3 regions of the Leclercia sp. G3L genome follow, and region 3 is predicted to be linked to each of the others. Evidence: predicted binding sites of a transcription regulator. Region 3 holds the regulator's gene; each other region holds the start of a gene.
What was found. Region 3 encodes PurR, which represses purine synthesis genes. Its sites were predicted from a motif close to CANGCAAACGTTTGCNTG; they were not measured.
Positions count from the first base shown of each region.

Region 1: LRS40_RS06410 (NCS2 family protein) is a predicted target of PurR. The motif match lies at 2,116-2,133, and genes of this name have one in related genera.
Region 2: galS (HTH-type transcriptional regulator GalS) is a predicted target of PurR. The motif match lies at 2,047-2,064, and genes of this name have one in related genera.

Region 1 is NZ_CP088265.1:1,062,230-1,067,742, reverse strand. Features, by position in the region: gene LRS40_RS06415 (AsmA family protein) at 1-554, opposite strand, end outside; gene LRS40_RS06410 (NCS2 family protein) at 673-2,064, opposite strand; gene gltS (sodium/glutamate symporter) at 2,289-3,491, shown strand; gene recG (ATP-dependent DNA helicase RecG) at 3,492-5,513, opposite strand, start outside.
Region 2 is NZ_CP088265.1:2,730,382-2,735,894, forward strand. Features, by position in the region: gene LRS40_RS14385 (YbfB/YjiJ family MFS transporter) at 1-56, shown strand, start outside; gene folE (GTP cyclohydrolase I FolE) at 174-842, shown strand; gene yeiB (DUF418 domain-containing protein YeiB) at 860-2,017, shown strand; gene galS (HTH-type transcriptional regulator GalS) at 2,173-3,195, shown strand; gene mglB (galactose/glucose ABC transporter substrate-binding protein MglB) at 3,490-4,488, shown strand; gene mglA (galactose/methyl galactoside ABC transporter ATP-binding protein MglA) at 4,560-5,513, shown strand, end outside.
Region 3 is NZ_CP088265.1:3,942,179-3,947,691, reverse strand. Features, by position in the region: gene punC (purine nucleoside transporter PunC) at 1-310, opposite strand, end outside; gene punR (DNA-binding transcriptional activator PunR) at 426-1,358, shown strand; gene purR (HTH-type transcriptional repressor PurR) at 1,355-2,380, opposite strand; gene LRS40_RS20380 (YnhF family membrane protein) at 2,676-2,765, shown strand; gene LRS40_RS20375 (MFS transporter) at 2,930-4,096, shown strand; gene sodB (superoxide dismutase [Fe]) at 4,132-4,713, opposite strand; gene LRS40_RS20365 (C40 family peptidase) at 4,836-5,513, opposite strand, start outside.

The DNA of each region.
Region 1 (5,513 bases), 1.9 Mb from region 3:
ATCAGCACGTTGCTGGCCGGGACGCCGTTCAGCGTCAGCGACCCGGCGCTAATCTGGATGTTGGCTTTTTTACCCAGCACGTTGCCCGCTTCAGGATTCCAGGGGCGCACGCCGCCGGTGACCTTCTGTGCGCTCAGATCCCACGCGGTATTCGGGCTGTTAAACGCCATGTTGTTCAGCAGCAGGCGATCGGCCTGGAAGGGAAGAGGTGCCGTCTGCGGGGAGAGGTTCAGCGTGCCGTCAAACAGGGTGATGGTATCCATGTGCAGCGGATCGGTGAGCTGTCGGCTGCTCACGCCGATATCCACCATCTTCGCGACCAGAGTCGCGGGTTGACCGTCGCGCCCGAAGGTGACGTTTTTCAGCACCAGGTGCGTGGGCGAAGAGAAACGATGATCCATCAGGTCAAAATTGAGTTCGTAGTCGGTGTTTACCGTGATCCAGCTGCTGACCTGCGCCGCGCCCCAGCGGGTCTGAACAAGGATATAGAGCGCGAGGATCGCAATAAGCACAACGGCCAGAATACCGACGAGAAGCTTTCCAATAAATTTCATGGTCTTCCATCACGTAAAACGTACATAAAGGAGTTATGCACGATTTATGCGCAATGCTCAAGGCGGGAAGGGCGGAATTCTGGGTTACGGCAGCAGTTGCCTGCTGCCGTGAAAGGGATCAGTTCTTTTCTGGCGGGAAAATCAGGTTCAGAACGATAGCGGTGATCCCGCCGGCAGCGATGCCGGAGGAGAGCAGGTTTTTCACCCAGTCCGGGGCAAACTGCAGGATCAGCGGCTGCTGAGACACGCCCAGACCGACCGCCAGCGACAGGGCGATGATCATGATAGCGCGGCGGTTCAGCGGCTCGCGGGAGACGATACGCACGCCCGATGCCGCGATGGTACCGAACATCACCAGCGTTGCGCCGCCGAGCACCGGCTCAGGAATGTGCTGCACAAAGCCACTGACCGCCGGGAACAGACCGAGCACGATCAGCATCAACGCTACCACAAAGCCCACGTAGCGGCTGGCCACGCCGGTCAACTGGATCACGCCGTTGTTTTGACCGAAGCAGGAGTTCGGGAAGGTGTTGAACACGCCGGAGACAAAGGAGTTCAGACCGTTAGCCAGCACACCACCCTTGAGGCGCTTCATGTACAGCGGGCCAGAGACCGGCTGCTCAGAGACGTCGGAGGTGGCGGTGATATCCCCGATGGTTTCCAGAGAGGTGATCATAAACACCAGCATCAGCGGCAGGAGCAGGTTCCAGTCGATACCCAGGCCGTAGTAGAGCGGCGTCGGGACCACGATCAGCGGGCTGTCGGTCGCGGCGCTGGACTGCGGCAGCATACCCATCGCCCAGGCGGCCAGGTAGCCTGCCGCCATGGCGATCACCAGCGAGGCGACGCGCAGGTACGGGTTACGCTGACGGTTGAGCAGAATAATGATTGCCAGCACCACGCCCGCCAGCAGCAGGTTTTTCGGGGCGCCGAAGGTGTGGTCGGCCATTGCGGCGTAGCCGCCGCCGATAGAGGTCAGGCCCACCTGAATCAGCGACAGGCCGATAATCATCACCACCACGCCGGAGACCAGCGGGGTAATAATGCGGCGCGCCAGGTGCAGCACGCGGGAGATGACCATCTCGGTGCAGCTTGCCAGCATCAGGGTGCCGAACAGCGCCGCCATCATCGTCGGCACATCCGCGCCGCCGGTTTTCAGCGCCGTACCGCCCATGATCAGCGGAGCCACAAAGTTAAAGCTGGTGCCCTGAATCGACAGCAGGCCGGAACCTACCGGACCCCAGGCTTTAATCTGAATGATGGAGGCTACGCCTGAAGCAAACAGCGACATGCTGATGATGTGCTGGGTGTCCTGCGCCGGTAAGCCGAGCGCCTGGCAGATCAGCAGGGCAGGGGTGATGACGGCCACAAACATCGCCAGCAGATGCTGACAGGCGGCGAACAAGGTCTGCGCCAGCGGTGGACGGTCTTCAAGACGGTAAATCAGTTCACTGTTATGCGGCTGCGCAATCGGTTGCGCATCTTGCTGTTCAACGGCGTTAACGGACATCTGCTGCGATCCCCAGGAAGAAAAGCGGGCATTTTAGCCGAGTGGATGAGAAAAGCAAACGATTGCTCGCAAAAATCACAGAGAAATCCCGCCGCTTATTACGGCTTTTCTGTCACGCCAGGGCAAAGTTCATTACACTCCTGCTCCCGATTGCGCTTAAGTCGCGCAATCGGTTCAGGAAAACGCGCATGTTGATGGAGCACGTGCCATATAAGGAGCCCACTATGATTCATCTCGATACGTTGTCGACCCTCGTTGCGGCAACGCTGGTTTTACTGCTTGGCCGTAAACTGGTTCACAGTGTCCCCCTTTTCAGAAAATACACCATCCCGGAGCCCGTCGCGGGCGGACTGCTGGCTGCCGTTGCGCTGCTGGTGCTGAAAAAAAGCATGGGCTGGGAAATAAACTTTGATATGTCGCTAAAAGACCCGCTGATGCTGGCCTTTTTCGCCACCATCGGCCTGAACGCTAACCTCGCCAGCCTGCGGGCAGGCGGCAAAGTGCTGGGCGTGTTCTTAATTGTGGTGGTCGGGCTGCTGGTGATGCAGAACGCCATCGGTATCGGTATGGCTTCCCTGCTGGGGCTGGATCCGCTGATGGGTCTGCTGGCCGGCTCGATTACCCTTTCCGGTGGGCACGGCACCGGTGCGGCCTGGAGTAAGCTGTTTGTTGAGCGCTATGGCTTCCAGAATGCCACCGAAGTGGCGATGGCCTGCGCCACCTTTGGCCTGGTGCTGGGCGGCCTGATTGGCGGGCCGGTGGCGCGCTATCTTGTAAAACACTCCGCCACCCCGAACGGCTGCCCGGAAGATGAAGCGGTGCCGTCGGCGTTCGAAAAGCCGGACGTTGGACGCATGATCACTTCCCTGGTGCTGATCGAAACCATAGCGCTTATCGCCATCTGTCTGACGGCGGGCAAGGTGATTGCGCAACTGCTGGCGGGGTCCGCGCTGGAGCTGCCAACCTTTGTCTGCGTGCTGTTTGTGGGGGTGCTCCTCAGCAATGGCCTGGCCCTGATAGGTTTTTATCGCGTCTTTGAACGTGCGGTATCGGTGCTGGGCAACGTCTGCCTCTCGCTGTTCCTGGCGATGGCGCTGATGAGCCTTAAGCTGTGGGAACTGGCCTCGCTGGCGCTGCCGATGCTGGTTATTCTGGTCGTGCAAGCTCTGTTTATGGCGCTGTATGCGATGTTCGTCACCTGGCGGTTGATGGGCAAAAACTACGACGCGGCGGTGCTTGCAGCCGGACATTGCGGCTTTGGTCTGGGGGCAACGCCGACGGCCATCGCCAACATGCAGGCCATCACCGAGCGTTTCGGTCCGTCACATATGGCGTTTCTGGTGGTGCCGATGGTGGGGGCGTTCTTTATTGATATCGTCAATGCGCTGGTGATCAAACTCTATCTGATGCTGCCGATGTTTGGCTGATCAGGCGTTCGAGTATCGTTCGGTCTCGGGCATCCAGCGCTCGATTAACGCTGCCGCCTGGTCGGGGTAGCGGTCATGGATATGGCGTGCCAGACGCTGTACTTCAGGGATCATACCCTGATCGCGCAGCAAATCGGCCACTTTAAACTCGGCGTTACCGGTCTGGCGGGTGCCGAGCAGCTCTCCCGGGCCACGGATCTCCAGATCCTGTTGCGCAATCACAAAGCCGTCGTTGCTGTCGCGTAAAACCTGTAAACGCTTCTGGGCGGTTTTGGACAGCGGAGCTTTATAGAGCAGCACGCAGTGCGAGGCCACCGCGCCACGTCCTACGCGGCCGCGCAGCTGGTGGAGCTGCGCCAGACCCAGACGTTCCGGGTTTTCGATGATCATCAGGCTGGCATTTGGTACATCCACCCCCACTTCAATCACCGTGGTGGCGATCAGCAGATGCAGATCGCCCTGCTTGAAGGATTGCATCACCGCCTGCTTCTCGGCAGGCTTCATGCGGCCATGCACCAGCCCGACGTTCAGCTCCGGCAGGGCCAGCTTTAACTCTTCCCAGGTGGCTTCCGCCGCCTGGGCTTCCAGCAGATCCGACTCCTCAATCAGGGTACAGACCCAGTAGGCCTGGCGGCCTTCCTGGCAGGCGTTGCGCACCCGATCGATGATGTCGCTGCGGCGCGTGTCCGGAATGGCGACGGTGGTCACCGGCGTACGGCCCGGGGGCAGCTCGTCGATAGTGGAGGTATCGAGATCGGCATAGGCGGTCATCGCCAGGGTACGCGGGATCGGCGTTGCGGTCATGATCAGCTGGTGCGGATGGTACCCCTGCTGGAGCCCTTTCTCCCACAGCGCCAGCCGCTGATGTACGCCGAAACGGTGCTGTTCATCAATGATCACCAGCGCCAGGCCGTGGAACTGCACCTGCTCCTGGAAGATGGCGTGGGTGCCGACAATCATCTGCACCTGACCGCTGGCGATGGCCTCCTGCTGCGCCTGTCGCGCCTTGCCTTTTTGCTTCCCGGCCAGCCAGCCCACTTCAACACCCAGCGGGGCAAACCAGCTGCGGAAGTTATTCGCGTGCTGCTCGGCCAGCAGTTCGGTCGGCGCCATCAGCGCGACCTGTCTGCCGTGCGCAATGGCGCGCAGTGCGGCCAGCGCGGCCACCAGCGTTTTACCGGAGCCAACATCGCCCTGCACCAGGCGCATCATCGGCACGTCCAGCGCCAGGTCGCGCTCGATCTCGGCGGTGACGCGGGCCTGCGCCCCGGTGGGTTTAAACGGCAGCGAGGCCAGCAGTTTATCTTTTAATTCGTTTCGGGCCGGGAGCGGCAGGGCGTGAAAACGCTGCGCCCCGGCGCGTAACGCCAGCATGCTCAGGTTATGCGCCAGCAGCTCTTCCAGAATCAGGCGTCGCTGGGCCGGATGCTGGCCGCTCTCCAGATCGCTGAGTTGCAGCGTCGGCGGCGGGCGGTGCAGGGTGCGCAACGCCTCCGACAGGCTCATCATCCCCTGCGCCAGCTCGGGCGGCAGCAGTTCGGCAATGGCGCAGGTGTCGAGCAGCTCCAGCGCCTGATCGGTCAGCTTGCGCAGCGTCGCCTGCTTGATGCCTTCGGTGGTCGGATAGACTGGCGTCAGCGTCTCCTGCATCTCCGGGGTGCTGAGATCGCCCTGTACGCGGTATTCGGGATGGATCATCTCCGCGCCGTATTTCCCGCGTTTGGCTTCGCCGTAGGCCAGCACCCGTCGCCCGGCGGCGAGGCTGTTTTTCATCGCCGCGCTGAAGTTGAAGAAGCGCATGGTCAGGATGCCGGAGCCGTCGCTGATCTGGCAGGTCATCATCCGGCGACCGCCGAAGGTGATATTGCTGTTTAGCACTTCGCCTTCAACCGTGGCGTAAATCCCGGGCAGCAGATCGCCAATCTGATAGAGCTGGGTGCGGTCTTCATAACGCAGGGGGAGGTGCAGGAGGAGATCCTGCACGGTATGGAGGCCAATTTTTGCCAGTTTGCTGCTCTGGGC
Region 2 (5,513 bases), 1.2 Mb from region 3:
GTATCGCCCTTTTCGTGGCGGGTGGGCTGGTCTGGCAGCGTCAGGTTGAAAGGTAACGGCAATTGGAATAATTATCGCGGTGAATACTGGATTATGCTCGCCGCCTCGCGCACAATGAGTGCACATTTTGCCCCACGGAGGGCAGAAGAGCACCGCACCTGCAGGAGAAAAGAATGTCATCAATGAGTAAAGAAGCAGCTCTCGTCCACGAAGCGCTGGTCGCACACGGTCTCGAAACCCCGCTGCGTCCGCCGGTTCAGGATCTGGACAACGAAACGCGTAAACGTCTTATTTCCGGGCATATGACCGAAATCATGCAGCTGCTGAATCTCGATTTGAGCGATGACAGTCTGATGGAGACCCCACGTCGCATCGCCAAAATGTATGTCGATGAGATTTTCTCCGGGCTTGATTACGCTAATTTCCCGAAAATCACCGTCATCGAAAACAAAATGAAGGTAGATGAGATGGTGACGGTGCGTGATATCACCCTGACCAGCACCTGTGAACACCACTTTGTGACCATCGACGGCAAAGCGACCGTGGCCTATATTCCGAAAGACTCGGTGATTGGCCTGTCGAAGATTAACCGTATCGTGCAGTTCTTTGCCCAGCGTCCGCAGGTGCAGGAGCGTTTAACCCAGCAGATCCTCATCGCGCTGCAAACGCTGCTTGGCACCAACAACGTGGCGGTTTCCATTGACGCGGTGCATTACTGCGTGAAAGCGCGCGGCATTCGTGATGCCACCAGCGCCACCACGACCACCTCGCTAGGCGGCCTGTTTAAATCAAGCCAGAACACCCGTCAGGAGTTCCTGCGCGCCGTACGTCACCACAACTGATCATCAGGGCAGGATACATGGAAAGAAATGTCACGCTGGATTTCGTTCGTGGCGTCGCTATTCTGGGTATTCTGCTGCTCAATATCAGCGGCTTCGGTCTGCCGAAAGCCGCTTACCTCAATCCCGCCTGGTATGGCGATATTACCCTCAGTGATGCCTGGACATGGGCGGTGCTGGATCTCTTCGCCCAGGTCAAATTCCTCACCCTGTTTGCCCTGCTGTTCGGCGCCGGACTTCAGCTACTGCTGAAGCGCGGAAAGCGCTGGATCCAGGCCCGCCTCTCGCTGCTGGTGCTGCTCGGGTTTATTCACGGGCTGCTGTTCTGGGACGGTGACATTCTGCTGGCCTACGGGCTGGTGGGGCTGATCTGCTGGCGCATCATCCGCGATGCCCACGATGTCAAAAACCTCTTTAATACCGGGGTGGTGCTTTTTCTCATCGGCGTTGCCATCCTGCTGCTACTGGGGGTTATCTCGGGCGGCTCTACCAATCGTTCCTGGGTGCCGGATGCGGCCAGTCTCCAGTATGAGCAGTACTGGAAACTGGGCGGCGGAATGGAGGCCATCAGCAACCGGGCCGATATGATTGGCAACAGCCTGCTGGCGCTTGGAGCGCAGTACGGCTGGCAGCTGGCGGGGATGATGCTGATCGGCGCCGCGCTGATGCGTACCGGCTGGCTGAAAGGCGAGTTTAGCCTGCGTCACTATCGGCGTACCGGGCTGTGGCTGGTGCTGGCCGGTTTGGCGATTAATCTCCCGGCGGTGATCGCCCAGTGGTATCTGAACTGGGATTACCGCTGGTGTGCGTTTCTGTTACAGGCACCGCGCGAACTTAGCGCGCCGCTGCAGACGATAGGCTATGCCGCGCTGATGTATGGCTTCTGGCCGCAGCTCTGTCGTTTCCGGCTGGTGATGGCGGTGGCCTGCGTGGGGCGGATGGCGCTTAGCAACTATCTTCTCCAGACCCTTATCTGCACGACCCTGTTCTATCAGTTAGGCCTGTTTATGCATTTTGATCGCCTGCAGCTGCTGGGTTTTGTCCTGCCAGTCTGGCTGGTGAACATCCTGTTCTCGGTTTTCTGGCTGCGCCATTTCCGCCAGGGGCCGCTGGAATGGCTGTGGCGGCAATTGACCGCACGTGCTGCAGGGGTTTCATTAAGTAATACATCCGGATAACGATCTGGATCACAATCATTAACAAAACGGATGTAACCGTTTTCATCCTTGTGAGCTTCTTCACGTAGTCCTCCCTTTCTCGCTGCCAGAATAGTCACCTTGCTAAACACAGGGGGTGTCTGTGAGTTGCTGCAATCTAAATAAGGATGGTGAATATGATCACCATTCGTGACGTCGCGCGTCAGGCGGGCGTTTCTGTCGCCACCGTTTCCCGGGTTCTCAATAACAGCGCGCTGGTCAGTCCGGAGACCCGCGAGTGCGTGATGAAAGCCGTCACGGCGCTCGGCTACCGGCCGAACGCCAACGCCCAGGCGCTGGCGACCCAGGTCAGCGACACCATCGGCGTGGTGGTGATGGACGTGTCGGATGCCTTCTTTGGCGCACTGGTGAAAGCCGTGGACATGGTTGCCCAGGAGCACCAGAAAAATGTGCTGATCGGTAACAGCTATCACGAGGCGGAAAAAGAGCGTAATGCCATTGAGGTGTTGATCCGTCAGCGCTGTAACGCCCTGATTGTCCACTCAAAAGCCTTAAGCGATGAGGAGCTGTCTTCTCTGATGGAGCAGATCCCCGGCATGGTGCTGATCAACCGCATCGTGCCTGGCTATGCCCACCGCTGCGTCTGCCTTGATAACGTCAGCGGAGCGATGATGGCGACGCGGATGCTGGTGAACAACGGACATCAGCGCATCGGCTATCTTGCGTCAAGCCACCGCATTGAGGATGACGAAATGCGTCGTGAAGGCTGGCAGAAAGCGTTGCTGGAGCAGGGCATTACCGCATCGGACAGCTGGATTGGTACAGGCGCGCCTGACATGCAGGGCGGAGAGGCGGCCATGGTGGAGCTGCTCGGGCGCAACCTGCAGCTGACCGCCGTCTTTGCCTACAACGATAGCATGGCCGCAGGCGCGCTAACGGCGCTGAAGGACAACGGCATTGCGGTGCCACAGCATCTGTCATTGATTGGTTTCGATGATATTCCGATTGCCCGTTACACGGACCCTCAGCTGACCACGGTGCGCTACCCTATTGCCTCTATGGCACGGCTGGCCACGGAGCTGGCGTTGCAGGGGGCCGCAGGGAAACTGGATATCACCGCAACACACTGTTTTATGCCGACTTTAGTGCGTCGTCACTCGGTAGCCCTGCGGCAAATTGTGGCACCGATCACTAACTAATAATTCGCCGTGATGTAACCGTTTTCAATTTGTGAGTAAATTCACAGTAAGTTAACAATGCGCTGTCTATGATGTCAGCGTTTTAGTGACTGAAACGCTATGTAACGGTGAATAATCACTTTCACTATAGCCAGGGCACATTAAACATCCAAAAAAACGCATTCTGGAGCGTTACCGACCAAGGAAGATAGAAATTTTATAAGTGGACTTCGGCCGGCATTAACGTTTCATTAACATTTGCCCGCCGATCGTTATTCACACGAACTACCCTGCATAAAAAAAACCGGAGATATCATGAATAAGAAGGTGTTGACTCTGTCTGCTGTTATGGCAAGCATGCTTTTTGGTGCAACCGCGCACGCTGCAGATAGCCGTATTGGTGTGACTATCTATAAATACGACGACAACTTTATGTCTGTTGTGCGTAAAGCCATCGAGAAAGAGGGTAAATCAGCTCCAGAAGTGCAGCTGCTGATGAATGACTCCCAGAATGACCAGTCAAAACAGAACGACCAGATCGACGTACTGCTGGCAAAAGGCGTGAAAGCACTGGCAATCAACCTTGTTGACCCGGCGGCTGCAGGCACCGTTATTGAGAAAGCGCGTGGCCAGAATGTGCCAGTGGTGTTCTTCAACAAAGAACCTTCCCGTAAAGCGCTGGATAGCTACGACAAAGCCTTCTACGTGGGCACCGACTCCAAAGAATCCGGCATCATTCAGGGCGACCTGATTGCTAAACACTGGGCTGCTAACCCGAACTGGGATCTGAACAAAGACGGTCAGGTTCAGTTTGTGCTGCTGAAAGGCGAGCCAGGCCACCCGGATGCTGAAGCACGTACCACTTACGTGATCAAAGAGCTGAACGACAAGGGCCTGAAAACCCAGCAGCTGGCATTAGATACCGCCATGTGGGACACCGCACAGGCGAAAGACAAGATGGACGCATGGCTGTCTGGCCCGAACGCTAACAAAATCGAAGTGGTTATCGCCAACAACGATGCGATGGCAATGGGTGCTGTAGAAGCCCTGAAAGCACACAACAAATCCTCTATCCCGGTATTTGGCGTGGATGCTCTGCCAGAAGCGCTGGCCCTGGTTAAATCTGGCGCAATGGCCGGTACCGTGCTGAACGATGCCAACAACCAGGCGAAAGCCACCTTCGACCTGGCGAAAAACCTGGCAGAAGGCAAAGGCGCAGCTGACGGCACCAACTGGAAAATCGACAACAAAGTTGTTCGCGTACCGTACGTTGGCGTAGATCAGGAAAACCTGGCGCAGTTCACCGGTAAATAAGTTAAAGCATTCCACTGGGCGCAGTTTCTGCGCCCTTTTATCACGCGACGCGAGGCCGAGAAGGTATAATTATGGTCAGCACAACGACTCAGTCGTCCGGTGAATACTTGTTGGAAATGAGCGGTATCAACAAGTCGTTTCCCGGGGTTAAAGCACTGGATAATGTTAATTTAAAAGTACGGCCTCACTCCATTCACGCCTTAATGGGTGAAAACGGTGCGGGTAAATCAACATTATTGAAATGCTTATTTGGGATCTATCAAAAAGATTCTGGCAGCATTCTTTTTCAGGGGAAAGAGATCGATTTCCATTCCGCCAAAGAGGCACTGGAAAACGGTATTTCGATGGTTCACCAGGAACTTAACCTGGTACTTCAGCGTTCTGTTATGGACAATATGTGGTTGGGGCGTTATCCGACCAAAGGCGTATTTGTCGATCAGGACAAAATGTATCGCGACACCAAAGCAATTTTTGATGAACTGGATATTGATATCGATCCGCGTGCGCGCGTCGGTACATTATCGGTTTCACAGATGCAGATGATCGAAATCGCCAAGGCCTTCTCCTATAACGCGAAAATCGTGATTATGGATGAGCCTACCTCTTCGTTAACGGAAAAAGAGGTGAACCATTTGTTCACCATTATCCGTAAGCTGAAGGATCGCGGCTGCGGCATCGTCTATATCTCGCACAAAATGGAAGAGATCTTCCAGCTGTGTGATGAGATTACGGTACTGCGCGACGGCCAGTGGATCGCCACCCAGCCGCTGGAAGGGCTGGACATGGACAAGATCATCGCCATGATGGTGGGGCGCTCCCTGAACCAACGTTTCCCGAACAAAGAGAACAAGCCGGGCGAAGTGATTCTGGAGGTGCGCAACCTGACTTCACTGCGTCAGCCCTCCATTCGCGACATCTCCTTCGACCTGCATAAAGGGGAGATCCTCGGGATTGCCGGTCTGGTGGGGGCCAAGCGTACCGATATCGTGGAGACCCTGTTCGGTATTCGCGAGAAATCCGGCGGG
Region 3 (5,513 bases):
GGATAAAGCGCAGCACCAGCAGCCAGGTGGCATCCCGGACCCACAGCATACCGAGGCAGCCGAGGGCGAAAATGGCTAACCCTGCCAGCAGTACCGGCTTACGGCCGAAGCGGTCGGACATCGGTCCCCACAGCAGCTGGGCAAAGGCAAAGCCCGCCAGGAACAGGCTCAGGCTGGCGCTGATGGCCGCCGCCGGGGTTTGCAGATCCTCCTGCATGATCGAGAAGGCAGGCAGGTACATATCGGTGGCGAGGAAGCCCAGCACGCTTAAGCCGCCGAGCCAGACTAAAAATCCTTTCCCGGGTGTCATTGTTCTATTCTCCGTTTGGGCGCAGGTTTGGGTAGCCGCTGAGTGTAGGGAGTGCAAACCCGCTTGTGAAACGCTAATATTTGGCGGTTGCATTCAAAAATTTTGCAGGCAGAAAATGTGGTCAGAATATTCTCTTGAAGTGGTGGATGCCGTCGCCCGTAACGGCAGCTTCAGCGGAGCCGCGCAGGAGTTGCATCGCGTTCCGTCCGCCATCAGCTACACCGTGCGTCAACTGGAAGAGTGGCTGGCGGTGCCGCTGTTTGAGCGGCGTCACCGTGACGTGGAGCTTACCCCTGCCGGGATGTGGTTTCTGAAAGAGGGACGGTCTGTTATCAAAAAAATGCAGATCACCCGCGAACAGTGCCAGCAGATTGCCAACGGCTGGCGCGGACATATCTCCATTGCGGTGGACAATATCGTCCGCCCCGAGCGTACCCGACAGATGATTGTCGATTTTTACCGCCACTTTTCGGACGTCGAGCTGCGGGTGTCCCAGGAGGTCTTTAACGGCGTCTGGGACGCGCTGGCGGACGGCAGGGTGGAAATGGCGATCGGCGCCACCCAGGCGATCCCGGTCGGGGGGCGCTATGCGTTTCGCGATATGGGTACGCTGAGCTGGATCTGCGTGGTCGCCAGCCATCATCCGCTGGCCGCCATGGAAGGGCCGCTCAGCGATGATACCCTGCGCAACTGGCCCTCGCTGGTGCGCGAAGACACTTCCCGCTCGCTGCCGAAACGCATCACCTGGCTGCTGGATAACCAGCGGCGGATCGTCACCCCGGACTGGGAATCGTCAGCCACCTGCCTCTCGGCCGGGCTGTGCGTGGGGATGGTGCCGGTGCACTTTGCCCGTCCGTGGATCGACAGCGGCAAATGGGTGGCGCTGTCGCTGGAAAATCCCTTCCCGGATGCGGCGTGCTGCCTGACCTGGCAACAAAACGATATGTCACCGGCCCTGGCCTGGCTGCTGGATTATCTGGGAGACAGTGAAACGATGAACCGGGAGTGGCTGCGGGAGCCAGAGGTACTGACTCCCGGAGAGGATTAACGGCGGTAGTCGCGGAACGGTCCGTCCGCGACGGAACGGCGTTCAATCAGGCGCGGATGCACCTCAATGGACTGGGACTCTTCACGCTTGTTGACGATGCGGTCCAGCAGCATGTTGAAGGCGGTCTCACCCAGCGAATCTTTCGGCTGGTGAATGGTGGTCAGCGCCGGGGTAAAGAAGCGGGCGTTGCGCACGTTATCATACCCGATCAGCGAAACGTCCTGCGGGACGCGCAGGCCCATCTCATCGGCGGCACAGAGTGCACCCATTGCCATAATATCCCCGCCGCAGAAGATGGCGGTCGGACGCGGGCTCTGGGAGAGGATCTGCTGCATGGCGCGGTAGCCGGACTCCGGCTCAAAGTCGCCCTGCACGATCCAGTTTTCCGGCACCGTGATTAACGCCTCTTCCATCGCTTTCATAAAGCCCGCCAGACGCCCGGCCCCGGTGTTGCGCTCCAGCGCTCCGGGGATCACGCCGATTTCACGGTGGCCGCGTTCAATCAGATAACGACCGGCCATGTAGCCGCCTTCGAAGGCGTTATCGATTACCGAGTCGGTAAAGTCGGCCTTCGCTTCGCCCCAGTCCATCACTACCATTGGAATATTGCGGTACTCTTCCAGCATGGTGAGCAGGGATTCCGGGTATTCGGAACACATCACCAGCAGACCGTCGACGCGCTTCTGCGCCATCATCGACAGATAGGCCCGCTGTTTTTCGAGGCTGTTCCAGGCGTTGCCGAGGATCAGGGTGTAGCCTTTCTGGAAGCAGTTCTTCTCTACTGCTTCAATAATTTCTGCGAAATAGGGCGCTTCGCTGCTGGTCGCCAGCAGGCCGATCGATTTGGTGTGATTCACCTTCAGACTGCGGGCCACGGCGCTGGGAGAGTAGTGCAGCTCTTTAATGGCCGCCCAGACGTTGTTGCGGGTCTCTTCCGCAACAAAGCGGGTTTTGTTAATAACATGTGATACGGTTGTAGTGGAAACGTTTGCGCGTTTCGCCACGTCTTTAATTGTTGCCATCAGATGTCACTCCAGACCATATCTAAGCTCCTGAAAAACCAATAGGTAAACGTTTGCCTTCACTCGCCCTAATTGCGCAATTTGAATTGCGGTACGCCGGGAAAACGACACAGGACGTCAGGAGGGGGTCAATGGCCGGTACGCTAATAAATTTAGCGTGGAATTTTGTCTTATCTTGGCCAAAAGGGGAAGAGCAAAAACCGATATCAATCTAAATCCAGCAAGATTTTTACCCTGAACTGTGTAAAAATGAGCAGGCTCACTCTTAATAGGGTGATTAAAAGGAGAAAAATTGATGAGTACCGATCTTAAGTTTTCGCTGATTACCACCATTATTGTTCTGAGTCTGATTGTTGCCAGCGGTCTGACGGCGGCACTGCACTGATTGATGCGGGAGAGGTCAGCTCTCCCTCGTTCCTTCCGCTGATTGTTACGCGCCCTGCAAAAATCTTTTGCCAAATTGTTAACTTCTCATTTTTTGTGATTGGTGTCATGCTTTCGCCTTCATTGTTCTGTGTCGCCTGACGACACGGTGTCTGGAGTTGAAGTATGAGAATCAATTTTCCGCTGCTGGCCCTGGCCATTGGCGCCTTTGGTATCGGCACAACCGAATTTTCCCCGATGGGCCTGCTACCGGTTATTGCCCGGGGGGTAGATGTCTCTATTCCCGCTGCGGGCATGCTGATCAGCGCCTACGCCATCGGCGTGATGGTGGGTGCGCCGCTGATGACCCTGTTGCTGTCCCATCGCGGGCGTCGCAATGCGCTGATCTTCCTGATGGCGATCTTTACCGTCGGTAACGTCCTGTCGGCGCTCTCGCCGGATTACACCACCCTGATGCTGTCGCGTATTCTGACCAGCCTGAACCACGGCGCCTTCTTTGGCCTCGGGTCGGTAGTCGCCGCCAGCGTGGTGCCGAAGCATAAGCAGGCCAGCGCTGTCGCCACCATGTTTATGGGCCTCACCATCGCCAATATCGGTGGGGTGCCGGCCGCAACCTGGATGGGCGAAGCGATTGGCTGGCGGATGTCCTTCCTGGCGACCGCGCTGCTGGGCGTGGTTTCGATGATTGCGTTGTTCTTCTCCCTGCCGGCTGGCGGGGCGGGCGAAAAACCGGAGGTGCGCAAAGAGCTGGCGGTGCTGCTGCGTCCGCAGGTGCTGTCTGCCTTGCTGACTACCGTCCTCGGAGCCGGGGCGATGTTCACCCTCTATACCTACATTGCCCCGGTGCTGCATGACATCAACCAGGCGACTCCGGCCTTTATCACCGCCATGCTGGTGCTGATTGGCGTCGGTTTTTCCATTGGCAACTACCTGGGCGGCAAGCTGGCGGACAAATCCGTGAGCGGCACCCTGAAAGGCTTTTTACTCCTGCTGATCGTCATCATGCTGGCTATTCCGTGGCTGGCGCGTAATGAAGTGGGCGCGGCCGTGGCGATGGTGGTGTGGGGCATGGCGACCTTTGCGGTGGTACCGCCTTTGCAGATGCGCGTCATGCGCGTGGCCAGCGATGCGCCGGGGTTATCGTCGTCGGTGAATATTGGTGCCTTTAACCTCGGGAATGCGCTGGGGGCGGCGGCCGGTGGGGCGGTCATTTCCAGCGGGATGGGCTACAGCTTTGTTCCGGTGATGGGGGCCATTATTGCAGGCCTGGGGCTTATTCTGGTCTTTGCCTCGGAACGAAAACAACCCGAGCCGGTTTGCGCTACCGAATAAAAATAACGCCGAAGGAGTTCCCTTCGGCGTTTTTATTATGCCGCGAAGTTCTTCGCCACAAATTCCCAGTTTACCAGCGCCCAGAAATGCTCGAGGTAATTCGGGCGCGCATTACGGTAATCGATGTAATACGCATGTTCCCAGACGTCGACGGTCAGTAGCGGAATAGCGCGGGTGGTTAACGGCGTTCCCGCATTAGACGTAGAGACGATCGCCAGTTTGCCGTCGGCCTCTTTTACCAGCCAGGTCCAGCCTGCGCCAAAGTTCTTCACCGCCGCATCGGTAAACTTCGCTTTAAATTCCGCAAAGCTGCCGAACGCAGCAGTAATGGCTGCCGCCAGTTCACCCGTCGGTTCGCCGCCGGCATTGGGCGCCAGGCAGTGCCAGTAGAAGGTATGGTTCCACACCTGAGCGGCGTTATTAAACACGCCGCCTTCTGACGTGCGTACGATCTCTTCCAGGGTTTTCCCTTCAAAGGCGGTACCGCCGATCAGGTTGTTCAGGTTGGTGACATAGGTCTGGTGGTGTTTGCCGTAGTGGTACTCCAGGGTCTCCGCAGAGATGTGCGGGGCCAGGGCGTCTTTTGCATACGGTAATGCAGGTAATTCAAACGACATTGCTTCTCTCCTTATTATAGTGATCCATTCAATAGCCCTACTGAATGAAGGGATAGAGTAGCAAATTGAAAGATTATGCAAAAGAGGAACTTACCCCGCAGGCGTACCGGCGGGGCAGGGGATTAACGGAGGGTGTTGGCCTTCATCACGCGACGTGCGCCGACGTAATGACGCTGCCAGTAGTCTTCGCTGAGGGAGGTGATCTGAATGTCCTGGCCGGTACGCGGGGACTGAATGAATTTGCCGTTACCCACGTACACGCCAACGTGATCGGCGGTACCACGGCCCTGGGTGCGGAAGAACACCAGATCGCCGCTCTCCAGCTCACCGCGATCGACCGGAGAGGCGTCACGGAGGTGGTACATTTCATTAGCGGTGCGCGGAATGCGGAATTTAACCAGATCTTTATAGGCATAATAAACCAGACCGCTGCAGTCGAAGCCGGTACGCGGAGAGGAACCGCCCCAGCGATAAGGTTTGCCGATCTGGCCCATCAGCTTATTCATTGCCGTTTTCTGCGCTTTCTGCACCCGGACTTTATGCGCTTCGGCAAGAGTCGTGGTCTTGCTGGTTTTTACGCACTGCGCTTTACGCCCTTTACGGGTGGTGCATTTTTCTGTCACAACGCGGGAGGCGGTTTGCGTGGTTCTGCTGGCGTTGCGGGAGGTGGTGCGGCTTTTTTTGCTGGAATGCGTTGACTGTGTTTTAGCGAGGCTTTTTTTGGTGCTGCTCTTTTTACTGGTGCTCTCTTTTTTTGTGGTTTTGCTGGTACTGCTTTTTTTCTTAGGTTCGGTCGCTTT